DNA from 4 places in the Exiguobacterium sp. TDN 0502 genome. Region 2 is predicted to be linked to each of the others. Evidence: riboswitches for the same ligand, from Rfam matches in the RefSeq annotation. Region 2 holds a riboswitch; each other region holds the start of a gene.

Region 1 (4,974 bases), on a different contig from region 2:
TTCAGGAACTGGAGCAAGTCGAACTCGTTCCCTTCAAGCGAGCGATCGCTGAAGACATCGATATGGTCATGACCGGCCATATCGGAATGCCGCAAATCGAATCCGAAGTCGTCACCTCGAAAAACGGTACCTTCCCTTTACCCGCGACGTTGTCGGATGACGTCATCACGGGTGTGCTTCGCGAAAAACTCGGCTATGACGGCATCGTCATCACAGACGCGTTGAACATGCAGGCGATCGCTGATAACTTTACAGAATCAGAAGCCGTCTTAAAAACGTTTGATGCCGGTGTCGACATCGCCCTCATGCCGACGATTCTTCGTTCCGAGCAGGATGTCGCAAAACTCGACCGGATTTTCAAGGACGTGATTGCAGCGGTCAAAGACGGTCGACTCTCGGAAGAACGGATCGACCAATCGGTCGAACGGATTCTGACGCTCAAAGCAGAGCGCGGGATTTGGAACGGTACGACGGATACGACATCGCTAGCCGATAAACTCGCGCAAGCCAAACAAGTCGTCGGTAGTCCTGACCATAAAGCCAAAGAACGCGCGATGACGGAAGCTGCTGTCACGCTCGTGAAAAATGATCAGCGGACGTTACCGTTCAAACCGAAAAAGAACGCACACGTTCTGGTGATCGCTCCGGCAACGGATCAGACGGATAGCATGAAAAAGACGATCGCATCCCTACCGAAGAATCGAAACTGGCACGTGACGACAGCGAATTACTCAGCTACTACACGACCACTTGAACAAAATCCAACTCTTCGAGCGCAACTCGATGTTGCGGACTATGTCATCGTCGGCTCAAACGTCAATACGAGCGCTAAACTGCTATCAACCGCACCGGAACAAGCGATACCGGCTTCAATCTTCCGCTATGCGAACCAAACGAATACCCCCTCTGTCTTGCTCAGCCTCCGTAATCCATACGACGTCGCCGTTCAACCCGATGCACCGGCACATGTCCTCGTCTATGGCTTTAAAGGGGATCCGAACGGACCGGACTCTGAAGCAGGCAATCTGAAATCCGCCGGACCGAACCTGCCTGCGGGTATCCGCGCAATCTTCGGAACGTTTCAGCCGCAAGGAACCTTACCCGTTGATGTACCGGTCTTTAAGAATGGACTTTTCACCGATCAACTCCATCTCGAATTCGGGGACGGCTTTAAAAACTGGAAAAAATGAGGGCGTGATACAGAAAAGACCGAAGCTCCTTTAAAGGATGCCTCGGTCTTTTAACGATTGATACGGATATTCCGCTTCTTCTTTCGCACGCTGGTAGACGCGATAAAGCGAGTAGATCAGCAGTCCATAGATGACAATCATTATGACTGTTGAAATGAAGCTACCGCTACTGAATTCAAACTGAAACGTTACCTTCAAATTCCAAATCGTAGCATATGTGCCATACACCGTCATCAATATGGGAATGATGTATCCAGCAAATCGAACGTTTGCTTTTCCAAGCATTCGTTGCACGACGTAGGCCGCGATAATGACCAGCAAAATGACGACGATTCCCACTTCCATCCCTACTTTCGCTACAAGATATACCTAATTCTACCATCTATTGGTTCAAGAAGATACGGTTCGCGCCGGAATCGTCTCATAGACCGACGTAAACGTCTCTTCCGTCCAGCCCATATGCCAAAACAGCAACTCATAATAACAGCTCGTCACGAAATGCCGTTTCATGCGCTCGCGTTCCGCAGGACTGGCTTGTTCCGCCAGCGCATCGAGCCGGGCAATCTGTTCAAAGACGACTTTTTCGAACCATTCCGAGCTATAGGTGTCGATCCATTGCTGATAGATTTTTTCTTCCGGTGTACACGTCAGTAACTGTTGACCGACTTCGTAATACAGCCAGTAACATGGCAAAATGGCAGCAATCGTCTCACCGAGTGTTCCCTCGCTCGCATGATGCATGTGCGAGACATAGGCATAGGCTGTTGGTGCCGGTTCGAACGCCGCAAGATCCGCTTCCGTGATCCCGAGCGGCTCAAAAAATGATTGATGGAGACTCAATTCCGCTCCGTAAGTTGACGTCGCGTGCTCGGCAAGCGTTGCGATCGTCGCAAAGTCGTCTGCTTTTGACGCTGCCTTCGCCTGTATCTTCGCAAAGTGTTTTAAGTAATAGGCATCCTGCATGACGTAATGCCGAAATTTCGAGAGCGGTAACGTCCCTTCTCCGATTCCTTGTACGAATGGGTGCGTAAAACTACTATCCCAGTACGCTTGTGCCGCCTGCTTGATTTCTTGTGTAAATGTCATGATCTCATCCTCCTCGTTTTTTATGAAACGAAAAAACACCACCCCGAAACACACGGGCATGGCGCAAGAAGAACAAGACTTGACGCCACTTCCCTCCGTAAGTACGAACTTAATCAGGTTCAAAGGGTCCGAACGTCTTCGTTCGTCTCAGTCGGCCTACCGACTCCCCTAGTGGTCATTATTCGATTCAAATCCACTATAGCATGCTGAAAATGGAAGTCAAGTTGTCCTCGTTCCGCTATACATTGAAGTGTCAGAAGGCGGATGCCCTCTCCATCTGTAGACCGATTCCGAACGTCTTTCGTTCTCGTACACTTACTTTAGTACCTGATACTATAATTCATTCTGTTACTTACAATTGGAGGATTTCATTATGCATACACCAACAAAAATCATGGCGTCAGCCGTTATCGCTTCTGCTTTATTACTCCCAACAGCCGCATCCGCCGAGCAGGTCGTCGACAAGACCATCGTCACACTCGGTGAGTCACTCGGCGCGAAGGATAAAGCTTGGGTGCTTTCACGTCTTAATGCACCGGAAGGCATCACGCCGATCATCGCCACTTCTGCCGACGAAGAAAAGTATCTCGGGAAGAACATCCCGCAATCGCAAAAAGGCGGCAACATGTATTCGTCGGCTAAGATCGAGTTGACGGAAAAAGGCGACGGGCTTTCTGTTGCAACGGAAAACATCACGTGGGTCACGAAGGACATGTATCTTAACGCTCTCGTCACGGCGGGTGTCAAAGATGCCGACATCACGATCACTTCCCCGTACAAGGTGACCGGGACATCGGCACTGACGGGAATCATGAAGGCATACGATCAAACTTCGGCTGAGACTGGGATCAAGCTGAGTGACGAACGCAAGGATCTAGCACAGCAAGAATTGTCAGTCACATCCGACGTCGGAAAGACGGTCGGAACGGATAAAGTCGCTGACTTGATGAACGAGATCAAGGCGGAGATCGCGAATCAAAAACCGCAAACGAAAGTCGAGATTGAAAATCTGATCGTCCAAGTCATTCAAAACAACAATATTCAATTGTCTGACGCCCAAATGGATCGATTGACGAATCTGTTCAATCAAATGGAACAAGCGAACATCAACTGGGGACAAATCGAGAGCGGACTGAAAAATGCCGGTCAAGATATCCACGCCTTTGCAACGTCCGAGGAGACGAAAGGATTCTTCGCTAAACTATTTGATGGATTAAGTGACTTCTTCAGCTCGATTGCCGGGGTATTCAAATAATTCAGACTTCCTCATCTGACAAAATAATGGTAAACTACCTGTATCTGAAACGGAAGGTGGTGTGAAAAGATGGACTTTGCCGCGTGCAAACATTGGTTAATGGAACAATTGTATCTGTTGCGCGCGATTTTTCATGGAATGGCGTTCTAAGGCACCCGTCTGCCCTTTTTAGAACTTCATGACTGAAAAATACAGCAAAGCGCATCTTTCACACGTGATGGAGAGTGCTATTTGCGCTCTCCTTTTTTGATGCGCGCGAAAGGATCGAATAGATAATGATGATTTGCGACATTCAACACCTGACTAAACAATTCGGAGGCGAGACGGTCTTAACGGACGTTTCCCTCTTCTTAAACGAACACGACCGCGTCGGTTTGATCGGACGAAACGGGAGTGGTAAAACGACATTGCTTCGCTTACTGGCTCGACTCGATCAGCCGGACGGTGGTGTCATCTACCAAAAAAATGGTTTGACGATCGGTTACTTGGAACAACTTCCTGTATATTGTGAGACGATGACCGGACTCGACGTCCTTTGGACAGCGTTTGAGGACATCCTCGCGATCCGTTCTCGGATGCAACGTTTAGAACAAGAGATGGCCGCCCCCACTGCCGGCCTCGATATTTTACTGATGCGTTATGCAGAAGCGACAAATGCGTTCGAACAACAAGACGGTTACTTGCTCGATTCAAAGATCGAGCGCATGGTGAACGGTCTGCACCTTCGGCCGTTACTCACTCGCCCCTTCCATCAGTTAAGCGGCGGTGAGCAGACGAAGATTTGTCTCGGTCGTATATTGCTGATGGCACCGAATCTCCTCATTCTTGACGAACCGACGAACCATCTCGATTTAGCTGCCGTTGAATGGCTGGAGCAGTTTTTACGGGACTATACCGGAACCGTCCTGCTCGTCTCTCACGACCGAGTGTTCTTAGATGCCGTCGTCACCTCGATCGTCGAATTAGAAGATGGCAAACTGACATCTTATACCGGCAATTACAGTGCGTTCGTCGTCGAGAGAGAACGTCGGCTGCTCGAACAGTTCCATGCGTATCAGGAGCAGCAGAAAAAAATCAAGAAGATGAAAGAAGCGATTCGTCGACTGAGGCAATGGGCGAACGAAGCCTCTCCACCGAGTGAGAAGCTGTTCCGTAAAGCAAAATCGATGGAACGGGCGCTCGCGCGAATCGAACGGATTAAACGACCACAGCTCGAAGCCAAAACTGCTGACGTCTCGTTCTCTTCTACCGATCACACGAGCCAAGTCGTCTTTCGCGCTGAAACCCTGTCTTTCGCCTACGAGACGCGACCACTTTTTGATGCAATCTCGTTCGAGATCATGGCAGAGGATCGAATCGCTATCGTCGGAACGAATGGAAGCGGAAAGTCGACGTTGCTGTCGCTGCTGCTGAACGAATTGTCACCGGACGCGGGTACGCTTA
Region 2 (4,974 bases):
GACATCAGCCGGTGAACCGATGCCGGCGTCGACGATGACCGGGACCGTCGTCTGCTCGATGATGAATTGCAAGTGGAACGGGTTGAGGATTCCTTGTCCGGAACCGATCGGTGACGCTGCCGGCATGATGGCGTGACAGCCGAGTTCCTCGAGTCGTCGTGCAAGGACGACGTCGTCCGACGTATACGGCAAGACGATGAACCCTTCTTTGAGTAACTCTTCCGAGGCGCGTAACGTCTCGATCGGATCCGGTAAGAGTGTCTTGTCGCAACCGATGACTTCAACTTTGACCATGTCGCACATCCCGGATGCCCGTGCAAGCTTCGCCAGTCGAACGGCTTCTTCTGCTGTCTTCGCACCAGCCGTATTCGGTAGTAACTCGTACTTCGCCAAATCAAGCGACTCCAAGAAATTCGCTTGTTGTTTATCGAAGAGATCGAGCCGGCGGACGGCGAACGTCAAGATTTGTGCAGCCGACGCGTCAATCGCCTCCTGCTGTACCGTAGCATCCGTATATTTTCCCGTACCGAGTAATAACCGTGAGTCAAATGTCTTTTCTCCAATTTTCAACATCTTTATCCTCCTCCTACGAAATGAACGATTTCGAATGTGTCATGATCCCGAACGATCGTCTGACCGTAAGCCCGGCGGTCGATGATCTGTCGGTTCTGTTCGACGATGACGAGCTTTTCTTCTAAGCCGAGTTGCGTGAGCATGTCCTCAATCGTCTCAATCTGTTCGATCGTGTGGTCATTGCCGTTAATCGTAATGTTCATCGGACTTCCTCCTTCTGAATCAACCGTAATGTGTTTGCCAAGATTTCTGCTGTCACCGGTGCAAGTAATATGCCATGCCGGTGATGCCCCGTCGCTAGAAAGATCCGACGGGAGGAATCGGCGACTCCGAGATATGGCAAGCCCGACTCTGTTTGCGGCCGTATGCCGGACCAGACTTCTTCGATGACGGCGTCACGAATCGGCGGATACAGTTGCTCCGCTGCTTGAAGTAGTGACATGACTCCTGCGACACGGACACCGACTGTCTCATCGTACGGCAGTTCCGTCGCACCGATTAAGATCCGTCCGTCCGCTTTTGGAACGAGATAGACAGAATCATCAAACAGAATCGAAGGTAATGGTTCCCCAGCGAGACGGACCGCGAGACACTCGCCTTTGACCCCGTATGTCGCAATCGAGATCCCTGCTGTCGCGAGCAAGGCTTGCGATCCGCGACCGGCAGCAACGGTCACCGTTCGCCCCGTCCACTCTCCTTCATTTGATTCGATTCGCACGGTATCCTCATTCTCACAGATACGTGTCACATCCACCTGTTCTTCGATGGATACACCCCGTTTACGTAAGGCAGACATCAATGCAGTCGTCAGTCGTCGCGGATCGATTTGACCGACCGATGGAAATACGTACTCTCTTCCGTTTCGTTTCAATAAAAACGGTTGTTCCCGGTAGCCACAATCAATCCCGGTCTCCCGCTCGAGACGACGTGCGAGCAGCGGATACAGACGACGACTTCGCGCGGCAAGTGCATGCAATTCTTCTCTCAGCTCGATGTCTGTCGCAAGCATCCCGGCAGCCGCGCGACTTGTTTCTTGCCCGCATGTTCCGCGCTCAAGGACAAGAACGGATTCGTTTTGACAGGCGAGACTGTAAGCAAGTGTCAAACCGATGACTCCACCACCAATGATGATGTGATCCGTCATACCCGCACCCCCTGATAACGCTTGATCGCAGCAAGCGGGTCCGCTTGACCGAGAATACCGGACAAAACCGCGATTCCTGCTGCACCGGTCCCTGCAATCTCAGAAATGCGATCTGGTGTGATGCCGCCGATGGCGATGACCGGTTTCGTCGTGAAGGTGACGACTTGTTTCAGAGCATCAACACCCCGTGGTGGAAGATCCGGCTTCGACGTCGTCGGATAGATATGACCGTAGAGCAGTCGATCGGCTCCTTCTGCTTCTGCCGCCAGTGCCTCTGCCAGTGAATGAACGGATTTACCGATTGTCAGATCCGGAAAGTGACGCCTTACATCGCGGACACGTAAGGAACGGCGTGTTAACTGCACACCGATGCCAGCGACATGGGCGACATCGACCCGGTCATGGACCGTTAACTGATCAGGGGAATACCCTTGCGCAAAGAGTGTTTCAATCAGATCAAGCAATTCTGCCGCCGATAAATTCGATTCCCGTAGGTGCAGCTGATCCGTGTAAGGTTGAAGCGATTGAAAGGTTTTCACCCCATCACGTGGATCGATGGATCCTGTCGAAATCAGATGTAAACGCATCATGTTCTTCCTTTCCATACGAAAAAGGACCACTCCCGATGTTGAAAGGAGTGGTCCGAAAATGCGCTGAAGCGCTAAGGATATCTAAGGTTTCGAGCCACTTCCCTCCGCTAGTACGAACTAGATCAGGTTCAAAGGGTCCGGATACTTCCGTCTCAGTCTGCTGGGAGACTCCCCTAGTGTCTTTTCGTGTTTAATTGGCTTGCCCCATTAGTCTAGCATGAGTCGTTTCGCTTCGCTAGTCCTAGTTGAGCGCTTCGACTTGCTGAACGAGATCCGATTTCGTCGGGCGCTGTTGCTTCTGGCTATCGGCATAGGTCTGCTTCAGCTTCAGAATCCGCATTACTTTGGCATCAAGCATTTTCATCGTTAACGCCTCATCCTTCACCGCTTGCATGACTTCAGTATGGACCTTCGTATAAGCACCCGCTTCTGAAAACATCGCCATGTCTGCGCCGTTAACGAGTGCCTGCCGTGCCGCTTCCGCGAGACCGTATTGTTTCGTGATCGCTCCCATGACGAGATCATCCGTAATGATGACGCCCTTGAAGCCGAGCTGCTGACGCAAGAGGTCGGTCAGGACAGCTTTTGAGAGCGAGGATGGATGTGTATCGTCATACGCGGGGTACAGAATATGAGCGACCATTACCATCTCTGCCCCTTCTTGGATTGCTTCTTGAAACGGGACGAGTTCCGTCCGCTTCAGTTCTTCCTTCGATGCTGTCACTTTCGGCAGACCGACATGGGAATCGACACTCGTGTTGCCATGACCGGGAAAATGTTTGACGACCGGAATCGTACCCGTCTCCTGCATCCCGTGCATCAGGGCAGTACCCAAAGACGCGACCGTTTTCGGATCAGCACTTAAGGCACGGTCACCGATGATCGGATTGTTCGGGTTACTGTTAACGTCAAGGACCGGTGCAAAGTCCATGTTGAATCCATAATACCGCGATACATGACCAAGCGTGCTTCCGACGTCTTCCATTTTCGCCGTATCCGCGCCTTGCGCCATCTGTTGACTCGTCGGCAGACGTAATCGTTGATCCGGCACCCGGCTGACCCGTCCACCTTCTTCGTCAATCCCGACGAACGCATACGGCTTTTGATTCGTCTCTTGAATCGCACGGGTGAACGTCAAAAGTTGTTCTTCTGACGTGATGTTTCCGCCGAGCAGTAAGACACCACCAATCGCATGCGTCCGCAACAACTGCCGATCGGCTGCTGAAAGTTCCGTACCCGCAACGCCGATATAGAGCAGTTGATCGATCTTTTCAGACGTCGACATCGCTGCTAATTGTTGTTTGAGTTCTGCATGCTGTCGTTCTTCCTTCGTCGGCTTAGGCTTCGGTTTCTTCACCTCGGTCGGTTGCTTCGTTTCTGATTGTGATGGTTTCGTTGGTTCCGTCGTCTCCTGCGCACACCCTGCAAGCAACAGACAACCGATCAGTACGGTCTTCTTCACAAAGGATCCTCGCTCCGGACACCATTAATTGAATAATAGACGGAAATCTCAGCGTTCAGGGATTGTGAGACCGAACAATATTTATCTTTTGATAACGAGATGGCACGACGGACCTTATCTTCTGGTAGATCACCTTCGAGTCGGTAATGAATCGAGATCGATGTAAAACGCCGCGGATGATCCTCTGCTCGTTCTCCTTCGATATCCATTTCGAAATGAGTGATCGTCAAGCGCATCTTCTCTAAGATCGAGACGATATCAATCCCAGTACAGCCGGCAACGGCATGTAGCAAGAGCTCGGTTGGTCGGGGTGCCTGGTTTTCACCACCGTTTTCCGGTGCTGCATCCATCGCAAGAGGATGTCCTGATTCCGTCTGTCCACTAAACCCCATCTGTTTGTTCCATGTCACTGTCGCTTGCATCGTCCCCACTCCTTTGTCCGTAGTCTTCTTTTCTAGTATACGCAAAAAACAGAAAGCTTGGAAATTCACACGCTATTTCGAATAATGGTTCTTTTCCCGGAATCGCGCTTTGCAATACCCGACGAAATCGTTTCGTGCTATCCTGTTACTCATAGTTTCGCGCGCAAGCGCCAGAATTGAGGAATCATCCATGTCACCTACTACTCGTTTAAGTCGACGCGATTGGCTGTTAATCGCCACGTTGTCGCTCCTGACGTTCGTTCTCGGTACGAGCGAATTCGTCATCGTCGGGATCCTCGCTGAAATCTCCTCAGCCCTTGATATTACGATCGCAACAGCCGGTACGCTCGTCTCCGCTTTTGCTATTTCTTTTGCGATTGGTACACCGATCGTCATGTCGCTGACCGGTCATCTGGAACGGCGTCGCCTGATTCTACGTCTGTTACTTGCCTGGGTCTTACTGAATCTCGCCAGTAGTTTTGCACCAAGTTATGAAGTGTTGCTTGCCACCCGCATCCTGACAGCCATCTTGACCGGCGTCTTGATTTCGCTTGCAATGGTCGTCGCAAGTGACGGTGTGCCGGTTGCGAAGCGCGGTGTCGCCGTCTCGTTCATTTTCGGTGGTTTTACACTCGCGAACGTCCTCGGTGTCCCGATTGGTACGTTCATCGGTCAACACGCTGGATTCGAAGCCACGTTTTGGCTGACAACAGTCATGGGATTGATCGCGTTCCTCGCCGTGTGGAAAATCGTTCCGGTCCAGCAATCGACGGGTTCCGGTTC
Region 3 (4,974 bases), on a different contig from region 2:
TCACTTCCGCTGCTGGATGCCCTGAAAGTAACTCTGGATCCGTGATCAGGGTGATTGGTATACCCGATGCTTTTAAGGACGCAGCCATTTCGACGGCCGCTGCTCCGCTCCCGATCAAGACCGGATGCTTCGCCTGTTGCAGACGTGCCAGCGTATCCGGTAGTCGATAATTCGGTTTGATCGATAAGCGGTGCGAATCTTCGTACCAATCGAATGATCCGATATTGACCGAAACGACGTCATAGACATAATGTCTTCCTGAAATGCCCGTGACGATTTTGTTAACCGGATCGATTTTGACGACAGTCTCTTCGATGAACGATTTATCGTGGGCTTCGCAAAGCGCGGGAACATCCACACGGATGTCGTCCATCGTATAAGTCCCATCAGCAAGCCCGGAGTACATGCCCGAGTAATATTGATGCGTCGAGGCATTTAAGACGAGCCACTCGACGTCTTCTGTTGGTCCGTGTGTAATACAATGCAGGTGAGCGTGCCCTGCACCAATCAAGAGGATTCGTTTCATGTCGTTCTCCTTCAATCTGTCTTGCTAGAGTGTACCCGGATACGGGTGGCGGTAATCATAGCCAAAAGACAAGACTGATAAACAGGAGGATGACCATGAGATAGATAACATCCTGACGCTGAACGACCGGTACCTCGTAATACGTCCGCTCTGCTGAAAAATGCCGCGCTTCAAGGGCGATTGCCATCCGCTCTGCCCGCTGGATTGAACGCGTAAAGAGTGGTAAGCCGATTGATAGGAACGCATCACCAGGAAAACGACTCTGCACGTTGCGGATCATCCGGACTTGCCGTAAGACGCGGACTTCTTCGACTAGTTGCGGCAGAAAGCGAATCCCGGCAAGGAATCCATAGGCGAAGCGAGGAGATATCTTCGCCTGATGGATCAAGCTCATCACGAACCGGGTCGCATCGGTCGTCGTGACGAAGGCGAGACTCAAGCAGACGAACGTTGCCATCCGCAAGGCAAGTAACCAGCCGTGCATGACACTTTCCGTCGTAACATGAAACCAACCGAACGACCAGAGGACGTTCGTTCCTTTACCGAAAGCCGCCATCATCCAGAACGTCAACAGGAACAACAGACTATAAGGGGCGAGCCGCTTCAAGAAATCGACGGGACCCCATCCGGACAGAAGAAGTATACCGGTGGCTAATCCAAGGAACACCAGCGTTTTGCCCCAGTCGGTCGTTGCGATCAGGGCAAACATCATCAAAAACAATCCACTTCCTTTGATGACGGGATTGAGTTTAGCGAACGGGGACGCGTTCGTCTGCATCGCGTAACACCTCCTGGAATTGATCGGACAGGGGACGTTGTAGCTGACAGCGTTCGAGTAATGCAACGTCAGCGAATAACTCGCTCGGACACCCGTCAAAAGCAATCCGCCCTTGCTCCAGGACGAGGACACGCTGCGCGTAACGGGCAACGAGCTCCATATCATGCGTTGCCATGACGAGTGTCGTTCCGTTCTGTTGTTCCATTAACAACTGCTCCATTAAACGCCGTGTCGTCAACCCGTCTTGTCCGAACGTTGGTTCATCGAGTAATAACAGCTCTTTCGCCTGTCCGAGCATCGTCGCGACGCTGAGCCGTCGTTGTTGCCCGGTGCTGAGCGCAAGCGGTGACTGCTGCTTGACGGATGTCAGTTCCAGGTGTTCGAGTAACGCCGTGCGCGCATCGTTTGCAGCTTCCCGGTGACTCCAGTCGATTTCCGCTTCGACCGTCAGCTTGAGAAACTGCAGATCCGGTTGCTGGAAAACGTAACCGACCTGTTCATAAAAACGACGCCGGGAATAACGTTCGACCGGTCGACTCTGGAACTGATATGTTCCAAGATGGGGGAGCAAGCGACCGAGTGTTGCAAGCAACGTACTTTTTCCGGAACCGTTTGCTCCGAGCACCATCACCCATTCACCACTTCGAAATGAAACGGTGACGTCTTTAAGTAAATACGGGACTTTCGTCGATAACCTAGCAGCGTGTAACAAAGGAAGACCAGCTGTAGTTGGAGGTGGCGTCACACGAAGTCGCTCCGCTTGTGGTCCCTCCGCTGGTAATGTCTTGATTGTATAAGGAAAGAGCGACGGGACAGCGATCCCTTTCGTTTGAAGGCGTTCATAAGCATGCGGGAATAGCTCGCGCGGATGTGCTATCTCAGTTATCGATCCGTCCTCAAGCAAGACGACCTGATCGACGTACGGTAGACAGACATCGAGTTGGTGCTCGATCAAGACAATGGTCAAATCGTGTTCCTTCTGAATTTGGAAGATCAATGCCATCAACTCGCCCTGTCCGATTGGATCAATCTGAGCCGTCGGTTCATCGAGTAATAAGATCGTCGGTTCGAGTGCCAGAACCGCAGCGAGTGCGAGGCGTTGTTTCATTCCCCCAGAAAGACTCGAAACAGGTGTCGAGAAGGGGAGGTCGAGACCAACGAGTGCCAGTAACTGCTCAATTCGTTCATCCATCTCTTCGCGTGGAATCGACCGGTTTTCTAAACTAAAGGCGATTTCCCGTCCGATCGTTTCCATACAAAACTGTTCTTCTGGATTTTGAAACAGTACTCCGACCGAACCGGACCGGGTAACGGTTCCGGTCTGTTCGACTTCAATCGTCTCCGGTGTCAGTCCAGCAAGGGCATGAAGCAGTGTCGTCTTCCCACTCCCGCTTCGTCCAAGTAGGAGCGTCGTCCCTTGATTGATCGTCAGCGATACATGATCGAGGACCTGTTTCTCCTGCGCCGGATAACGGATGCTGAGATCGTCGACAGTAATCATGCGACTTCCCGTTTCGCACGTCCTGCGGCAAATCCGTTCAAGACACCGGTCGCAACAAGGCGACGGACGAGAATCGCTGCAAGTAAACCGCCGAGTAACGCACCACTAATCAATTGTAAGCCAATCGTCGCAAGCAACGTCGTCGTCGTGTAGTAACCGAATCCGTTCGCGATCAGACTGTAGACGATACTCCCGACAGCGGCTCCGACACCTGATAACATCAACGTCCAGGTGTCATAACGGCGATAACGCGTCATCGCAAAGACGAGTTCCGCGCCAAGCCCTTGGCAGACACCGATTAGAAGAGCGGATAAACCGAAGTGACTCCCCGTGAACAATTCGACGGCTGCTGCGACGATTTCCGCGATCAGAGCGGCACCTGGCTTTTGGATGATTGCTGCGACGAGCGGACTCGCAATGATCCAGATGCCAAACATCCAGTTGGCACCGACAGGTCCGAAGATGGCGGAGATTGGTAAATAGAGCGTCGACCAGCCAAGATAGATGACCCCGCAAGCGACAGCGAGCATCATCATGACCATGATTTCTTTCATTTTCCAGTGTTTCATCAAATACGTCCTCCTTTAGGATAGGGGAGATGCCAAAAAAGACCGCCCTCCGTAAAAAAGAGAGCGGTCCTCAGAAAAACTGCGCGCAGCAGGAGTCATTGGATGTGATCGCTCCACTTTCCTACGCTAGTATGAACTAGATCAGGTTCGAAGGGTCCGAAGTGAATCGTCTCAGCCAAATGGGCTCCCCTAGTGGATATAGTGAATAGTTGATACGCTGTTCACTTTAGGCAATCTTCTGTCTATTGTCAAGACACAAAAAAACGATACGCCACAAGTGGCGTATCGTTGAAGAACTTATTTGTTGTCTTCGTTGTCTTCAGCTGCTTCTTCTGAAGATTCTTCTGTTGCTTCCGCTTCATTGTCTTCGCCAGCTTCCGCTTGCGCCTCAGCTTCTGCTTCTTCGATTTCTTCAAGATCCTGCTCGAGTGTCGACTCGACGACTGCCGCAACTTGAATATCACCTTCCGTGACGATGCGGAAATCTTTTTCCTCTGGAAGATCAGCGACAGAAATCGAATCACCGATTTCGAGGTTCGTGACGTCAACTTCGACGTTCTCTGGTAATTTATCTGGTGTTGCTGCAACGGTTACTTTAAAGAGTGTCTGTGATAGGAATCCGCCGACTTTTGCTCCAGCTGCTTCGCCAACGAGTACGACGTCTGCTTCCACTTCTGTCTCTTCATCCATTTTCACGGCGATGAATTCAACGTGATCGACAGTTGGTGTGAAGACATCCATATCACGGCGGTTAATCAAGACGTTAATATTTTTACCGTCGAGTTTGAGTGAGATTAAGACGTTCTCCCCGTTTTCTCGGACGATTTTAAGCAATTCTTTTTCTTCGAATGCGATTGGTGTACTTTCCACTTTGTAACCATACACGACACCAAGAGCTTTTCCTTCATGACGTAATTGTTTACGGAGTGAGCGTGGACGTACCTCGCGTTTTTCGGCTGTTAATTTAACTGACATGTTCATTTCCCCCTTGAATTTGGTATAGCCCTCAAAAGGTAATGAATGTAGGAGCAGGACGAATCCTGAACAATATGAATCATGCTAAGACAATCGGTTTCAGACTCGCATTGAGCCTGACGCTTTCGTGACTTTGCATTTCTCTCCCAGGTCATTACGCTGATATTGAGAAACATGTGTGAATAAGTCACCGGTTTGATGCGGTGCTAGTGAGTTTATACCCCTATGTTTTAAATCCTTAAACCTCTTTTTTTATTTTTTAAAGTCGGAAGACCTCCAAACCGCTTGAAATCAAGGGTTAAGAGGTCTTTCATTTTTTTCATTTTTTATGGTGATGCGTTGGTTTTCACGGACTAATACTCGGATGAGACGTTCCATTTGCCGCATCGTCGTCTGTCCCATCGTCGAAATTTGGAGCCATTGATTGCGAACGAGATAGTCACTTTCGTACTGGACGTGATAGCCCTGAATGCGGAGAGCGTCGCCTAACTCGGTAGCGGACGGATGGACGATCGTCAGGATGCCTGGTGCTTGGGCTTCTTGTTGCGCGAGCAGTTGGAACCCCGTAGCACGGACGGCTTGTTCGAGATAGGTCATCTTGATCGCTGCTTGATCGAGATCGAGC
Region 4 (4,974 bases), on a different contig from region 2:
TCCGACTCCAAGATAAGATGCCCCGTTTCGCTCCGCTTCAATGGCCTGCTCCACCGTTGCAACGGATACACCGATGACAGCGTTCGGCAGTAACCGACGGGCAGCCGTTAGAGGAATATCTTCTTGTCCGATGTGAAGACCTGCTTTTACTAATAACGCGATATCAATCCGGTCATTGATGATCAACGGCACACCAAAGGAGTCCGTGACTGTTTTCAAGCGAATCGCCTGCTCCAAAAAGTCTTTCCCTTGTGCTGTTTTTTCCCGTAGTTGCACGATGGTCGCCCCACCTAAAATGGCCTCTTCGACGACCGTTTCGATGGCGACTCCCGGGTGATATCTCCGGTCTGTCACAGCGTAGATGGAATAATCAATTGGCATGTACGGATACCTCCATCAAATCCTGTTCCGTCATCAGGCTGATGGCATTGAACAATTCGCGTTTGAAGTCTCCAAGCCCTAGCGCCATGGATGCCTGCTCGCCCGCTTTCCCCATGATGAACGTGCCGTGAACCGCGGCTTCAAATGCCGAATATCCGGCACCGAGGAAACCCGCGATCAGCGAAGCTGTCATACAGCCAGTTCCCGTGATGAGTCCAAGTCGCGGCGTTCCCGTTCGAAGCGTTAGCTCCCGTTCGCCATCTGTGATGTAATCCATCGGTCCTGTCACGACGATGACCGATCGATGTTTACGGGCGAATGCACGTATCCCGTCTCGATCCATCACGTCATCCACCGAAGCGTCGACTCCTTTCGTTCGTCCAACCGCTCCAAGCAATGTCTTAATTTCAGATGCATTTCCCTTAATGACCGTACACGGGACCAGATTGATCAACTCTTGAGAAAACGATGTCCGCAGTGTCGTTGCGCCTGCGCCGACCGGATCAAGGACAATCGGCACGTTTAAACGTGCTGCTTCTTTTGCGGCCAACCGCTGGGATGCCTGCATGTCTGCATCCAGTGTTCCGATGTTCAACACGAGTGCTTGTGCGAGACCGACCATTTCCTCTACTTCACGAATATCCTCCGCCATGACAGGCGACGCTCCGACTGCTAATGTCATATTCGCACAATCGTTGATCGTAACCGTATTCGTCAGATGATGAATCAATGGTTTCTGTTCAAGAATGGTCGTAAACATGTGTATCCCTCCAAAGTGAATGAAAATGATGTGTGGGTCCGATGCCTTGTCCGAGCGCAAATCCGTGACGGATCGCCTCCGTGACGTAGTGCTTAGCCTGACGTACACTAGTTGGTAAATCTTCTCCAAGCGCCATTCGTGCCGCAATCGCTGCTGATAACGTACAGCCGGTTCCGTGAGTGTGTTGATTGTCTAACCGTTCCGATGTGAAGTGATGTTCCTCCACTCCATCAAACAACAAATCCGTCGCAGCTCCCGGTAAGTGACCCCCCTTTAGTAAGACTGCACCTGTCTGCGTAGCTAACTGATGCATCGCCAGTCGCATTTCCTCTAGATTGGTCACCGCTTGTGCCGTTAAGCGCTCAGCTTCCGGTAAATTGGGTGTGATGAGGGTCGCAAGTGGCAGTAAATCCGAAATCAATGCTTGTTCAGCTTCTGTCCGCAATAGGGCATGTCCGCCTTTTGCGACCATGACAGGGTCTAGTATGATCGGAACGGTCTGTTCGCGAAGATGTGTAGCAATGACACGGATCGTCTCTGCATTCGAGACCATACCGATTTTGATGGCATCGACACGAATGTCTGAAAAAATCGATGATAATTGGGCGTCGACGATTTCCGGTGACAACTCTTCCACCGCTTGAACACCCAGCGTATTTTGTGCCGTGACGGCTGTCAGGACGCTCATTCCATAAACGCCTAACGCCGAAAATGTTTTTAAATCGGCTTGAATCCCGGCTCCACCACCGGAGTCGGACCCTGCAATCGTCAGTACATGTTTCATGTTCCTCTCACCTTCCGATCGAGCAATGTAAGGGAGTCGTTACCGAAAAAAAAAGCGCCGACTGCTGTAAAAAAGCAGTCGACGCTATCCGAAAGCGTTATATCCGCATTTCGGTATCCGTTCGGCTCAACTTTCCTACGCTGGTATTATCCAGTTCAGGTAATAGGGTCGAAAACAGATTGGTTTTCCTCTCAGCCGGATTCCTCCAGCTCCCCTAGTTGCTCAAGTATTCGTTTCGCCTTAACTGTAGCATAGAGGGCAAAAAAAAACGAGCCGAAGCCCGTTTTAGATTACAGATATGCTAATGGATTCACTGCATTCAAAGGAGATGAGGCACTGTATTGATAACCGCCGACATGTAATTCGAAATGCAAGTGTGGTCCTGTCGAATTCCCTGTACTACCGAGTGTTCCGACTTGCTGCCCTTGAGAGACCGCCTGCCCCGCATGAACGGATAATGAACTCATATGCGCGTAGACTGTCGTATACACTTTTCCATCAATGAAATGCGAAATCATGACGTGATTGCCGTAAGGTCCACCACCTGAAGCTGTAATGACCGTTCCGGCTGCTGCTGCGACGATCGGAGATCCGACTGCCCCGCGGAAATCAACACCGTTGTGGAACGTATAGCCGTTCACACCGCTTGCTGGTCCGAATCCTTGCGAAACGCTACCAGAAGATGGTCGAACGAATTTTCCACCGCTCGAAACAACAGGAGCCGCAGTCGAAGTCGTCGTTCCTGCATTCTTACCTGTTTGTTTGGCTGCTTGCGCGTTCGCCTTAGCGGCTTGTTCGGCGGCTGCTTTTTCAGCTGCGGCTTTCTCTGCTGCTGCTTTTGCTGCCGCTTTCGCTGCTGCGATTGCACGTTCCTGAGCTTCGAGTGTCGCTTGAAGTTCTTTGGCATCTAACAATTCTGTCGTGAACTTCGTCTTTCCTTTTCGTAATTTTTTGAGCGTAGCACTGCGTTCTTTCATTTGTGTTTTTAAAGATTTCTTTTGTTCGATCAATACTTTCTTTTCTGCCACTTGTTCCGCTTTTTTCTCGACAAGCGCTTGTTTAGCTTCTGCCAACTTCTGTTGTGTCGCAATGTAATCAGAAATCATCTTATCATCTTGTTCCGCGATTTTTTTACCCGCCATGACACGGCTGAAGAGATCACCTAAATCCTTTGATCCAAAGATGACTTCTTCCCACTTGATTGAGTTTCCATCATTTTCTTGGAAGACACGTAGTCGGTCACCCAGCAACTCTTCTTGTTTTCGTAACATCTCTTCGTAACGAACGATATCTGCTTTCAACTCGTCGATACGCTGGTTCAACTTCTCGATTTGCTTATTTTTTTCTGAAACTTGGAAGATTTTTTCGTTAATCGCTGCATCAATGCGGTTGATTTGGCGTTGCTCTTTTGAAATCTTTGACTCTTGTTTTTTAATTGCTTTTTCTAATTTACGTTGCTCAGCGGCATTTTCGGCCTTTTTTTCCTTAATGGTCGCCGCTGCGATTGGTTGTGTTCCTGTTATAAGTAATGCCCCTAAAACAATGGTAGAAATTAGTTTTTTTAGCATATATCGTTTCCTCGCTTATGTATTTTTCATATTTTATTATAGTATTCAAGTTTCTCTCACATCTGAAATTGATTATAGCACCGTAATCGTTTCAAAAAAATTTCATTTACATTTCAAATGAAAACGGTTTTTTGTAATCTAATCATTAGATTTTTGAAAATCATAAAAAAAAGAACCGTTGCCAAGGCAACGATTCTTTCATAATTAAAACATAGTCATTGGATTGATCGAGCTAGCTGGACCTGTCGCACTATAGCTGTATCCACCGACGTGGATTTCAAAGTGTAAGTGTGGACCTGTCGAATTCCCTGTGCTACCACGTTTACCGATTTGTTGACCCTGGCTGACACGTTGACCCGCATGTACATTTAATGAACTCATATGTGCATACAAAGTCGTGTATGTCTTTCCGTTCAACTGGTGCGCGATCATGACGTGGTTTCCGTAAGGACCGCCGCCTGATGCTGTAATGACTGTTCCTGTTGCAGCAGCGACAATCGGCGTGCCGACTGGACCACCAAAGTCGATTCCGTTATGGAATGTATAACCGTTCTCCCCACCAGCGGAACCGTAGCCTTGCGTTACAGCCCCGACTGTCGGATGAATGAACAGACCACCTGACGATGGTGCTGGTGCTGGTTTAGGTGTCGCAGGAGCTGATGGTGTTGGAGCAGGTGCGGATGTTTTCGGAGTCGATTGTTTCGTCGAACCCGAAGACTTCGTCGAACGTGCTGCTTTTTCTTGAGCAGCTTGTTGAGCCGCTGCTTCTCTAGCAGCTTGTTGCTCAGCTTCTTTCTGTGCTGCTGCTTGAGCTGCTTCAGCCTCCGCCCGTGCTTTTGCTTCACGTGCCGCTTGCGCTTTGCGTTCTTTTTCAATTCGTGCTTCGCGCTCACGTGCCGCTTTTTCAGCTGCAATCGCTTTTTCTTGAGCAATCAAGATTTGTTGCACTTCTTTTGCATCCATCAATTGCGTTTCGAATTTTTCTTTCTTCTTGCGCAATTCTTTTAAGCGTTTGTTCCGCTCTTTTAATTGTGACTCAAGATCTGCTTGCTGACGTTTCAGTTCGCGTTTCTCAACGACCAATTGTGCTTTTTTATCTTTTACTTCTTGTTGTGCATCTGCTAATTTTTTTTGCGTATTTTGATAATCCGTGATCATCTTATCATCTTGTTTGGAAATAGACTTTCCAGCCATGACGCGGCTGACGAGGTCACCGACGTCTTTAGCTCCGAAGATGACTTCTTCCCATTTGATTGAGTTGCCGTCATTCTCTTGCATGACACGAAGACGATCTCCAAGCAACTTCTCTTGACGTTTTAATTTCGCTTTGTACTTCTCGATTTCTTTTCCGAGTTGAACGATTTCACGTTCCGTCGCTTTGATTTGGCGATCTTTTGTCTCGACAGCGAAGATTTTTTCATTCAATGCTTCATCCAAGCGATTGACTTCTTGCTGTGTTTTAGAGATTTTTTGACCTTCTT

The links. Region 2 has a riboswitch for thiamine pyrophosphate ahead of ACRPK8_RS06280 (thiamine phosphate synthase). Riboswitches for the same ligand answer to the same signal wherever they lie in the genome.
Region 1: linked by a shared signal. The riboswitch ahead of tenA (thiaminase II) and the one ahead of ACRPK8_RS06280 (thiamine phosphate synthase) in region 2 are both predicted to bind thiamine pyrophosphate.
Region 3: linked by a shared signal. The riboswitch ahead of ACRPK8_RS07525 (ECF transporter S component) and the one ahead of ACRPK8_RS06280 (thiamine phosphate synthase) in region 2 are both predicted to bind thiamine pyrophosphate.
Region 4: linked by a shared signal. The riboswitch ahead of thiD (bifunctional hydroxymethylpyrimidine kinase/phosphomethylpyrimidine kinase) and the one ahead of ACRPK8_RS06280 (thiamine phosphate synthase) in region 2 are both predicted to bind thiamine pyrophosphate.

Annotation. Positions count from the first base shown of each region.
Region 1 is NZ_JBOZGJ010000003.1:130,688-135,661, forward strand. It holds gene ACRPK8_RS05295 (glycoside hydrolase family 3 N-terminal domain-containing protein) at 1-1,190, shown strand, start outside; gene ACRPK8_RS05300 (hypothetical protein) at 1,221-1,535, opposite strand; gene tenA (thiaminase II) at 1,581-2,276, opposite strand; TPP riboswitch at 2,350-2,456, opposite strand; gene ACRPK8_RS05310 (DUF1002 domain-containing protein) at 2,650-3,531, shown strand; gene abc-f (ribosomal protection-like ABC-F family protein) at 3,807-4,974, shown strand, end outside.
Region 2 is NZ_JBOZGJ010000004.1:90,554-95,527, reverse strand. It holds gene ACRPK8_RS06295 (thiazole synthase) at 1-573, opposite strand, end outside; gene thiS (sulfur carrier protein ThiS) at 576-776, opposite strand; gene ACRPK8_RS06285 (FAD-dependent oxidoreductase) at 773-1,717, opposite strand; gene ACRPK8_RS06280 (thiamine phosphate synthase) at 1,714-2,307, opposite strand; TPP riboswitch at 2,390-2,492, opposite strand; gene nagZ (beta-N-acetylhexosaminidase) at 2,549-3,769, opposite strand; gene ACRPK8_RS06270 (OsmC family protein) at 3,766-4,191, opposite strand; gene ACRPK8_RS06265 (MFS transporter) at 4,382-4,974, shown strand, end outside.
Region 3 is NZ_JBOZGJ010000005.1:83,191-88,164, forward strand. It holds gene ACRPK8_RS07510 (NAD(P)/FAD-dependent oxidoreductase) at 1-526, opposite strand, end outside; gene ACRPK8_RS07515 (energy-coupling factor transporter transmembrane component T family protein) at 582-1,304, opposite strand; gene ACRPK8_RS07520 (ABC transporter ATP-binding protein) at 1,276-2,805, opposite strand; gene ACRPK8_RS07525 (ECF transporter S component) at 2,802-3,374, opposite strand; TPP riboswitch at 3,476-3,575, opposite strand; gene ACRPK8_RS07530 (50S ribosomal protein L25/general stress protein Ctc) at 3,672-4,349, opposite strand; gene ACRPK8_RS07535 (GNAT family N-acetyltransferase) at 4,641-4,974, opposite strand, start outside.
Region 4 is NZ_JBOZGJ010000006.1:118,548-123,521, forward strand. It holds gene thiE (thiamine phosphate synthase) at 1-381, opposite strand, end outside; gene thiM (hydroxyethylthiazole kinase) at 371-1,141, opposite strand; gene thiD (bifunctional hydroxymethylpyrimidine kinase/phosphomethylpyrimidine kinase) at 1,122-1,925, opposite strand; TPP riboswitch at 2,041-2,151, opposite strand; gene ACRPK8_RS08595 (murein hydrolase activator EnvC family protein) at 2,216-3,493, opposite strand; gene ACRPK8_RS08600 (murein hydrolase activator EnvC family protein) at 3,698-4,974, opposite strand, start outside.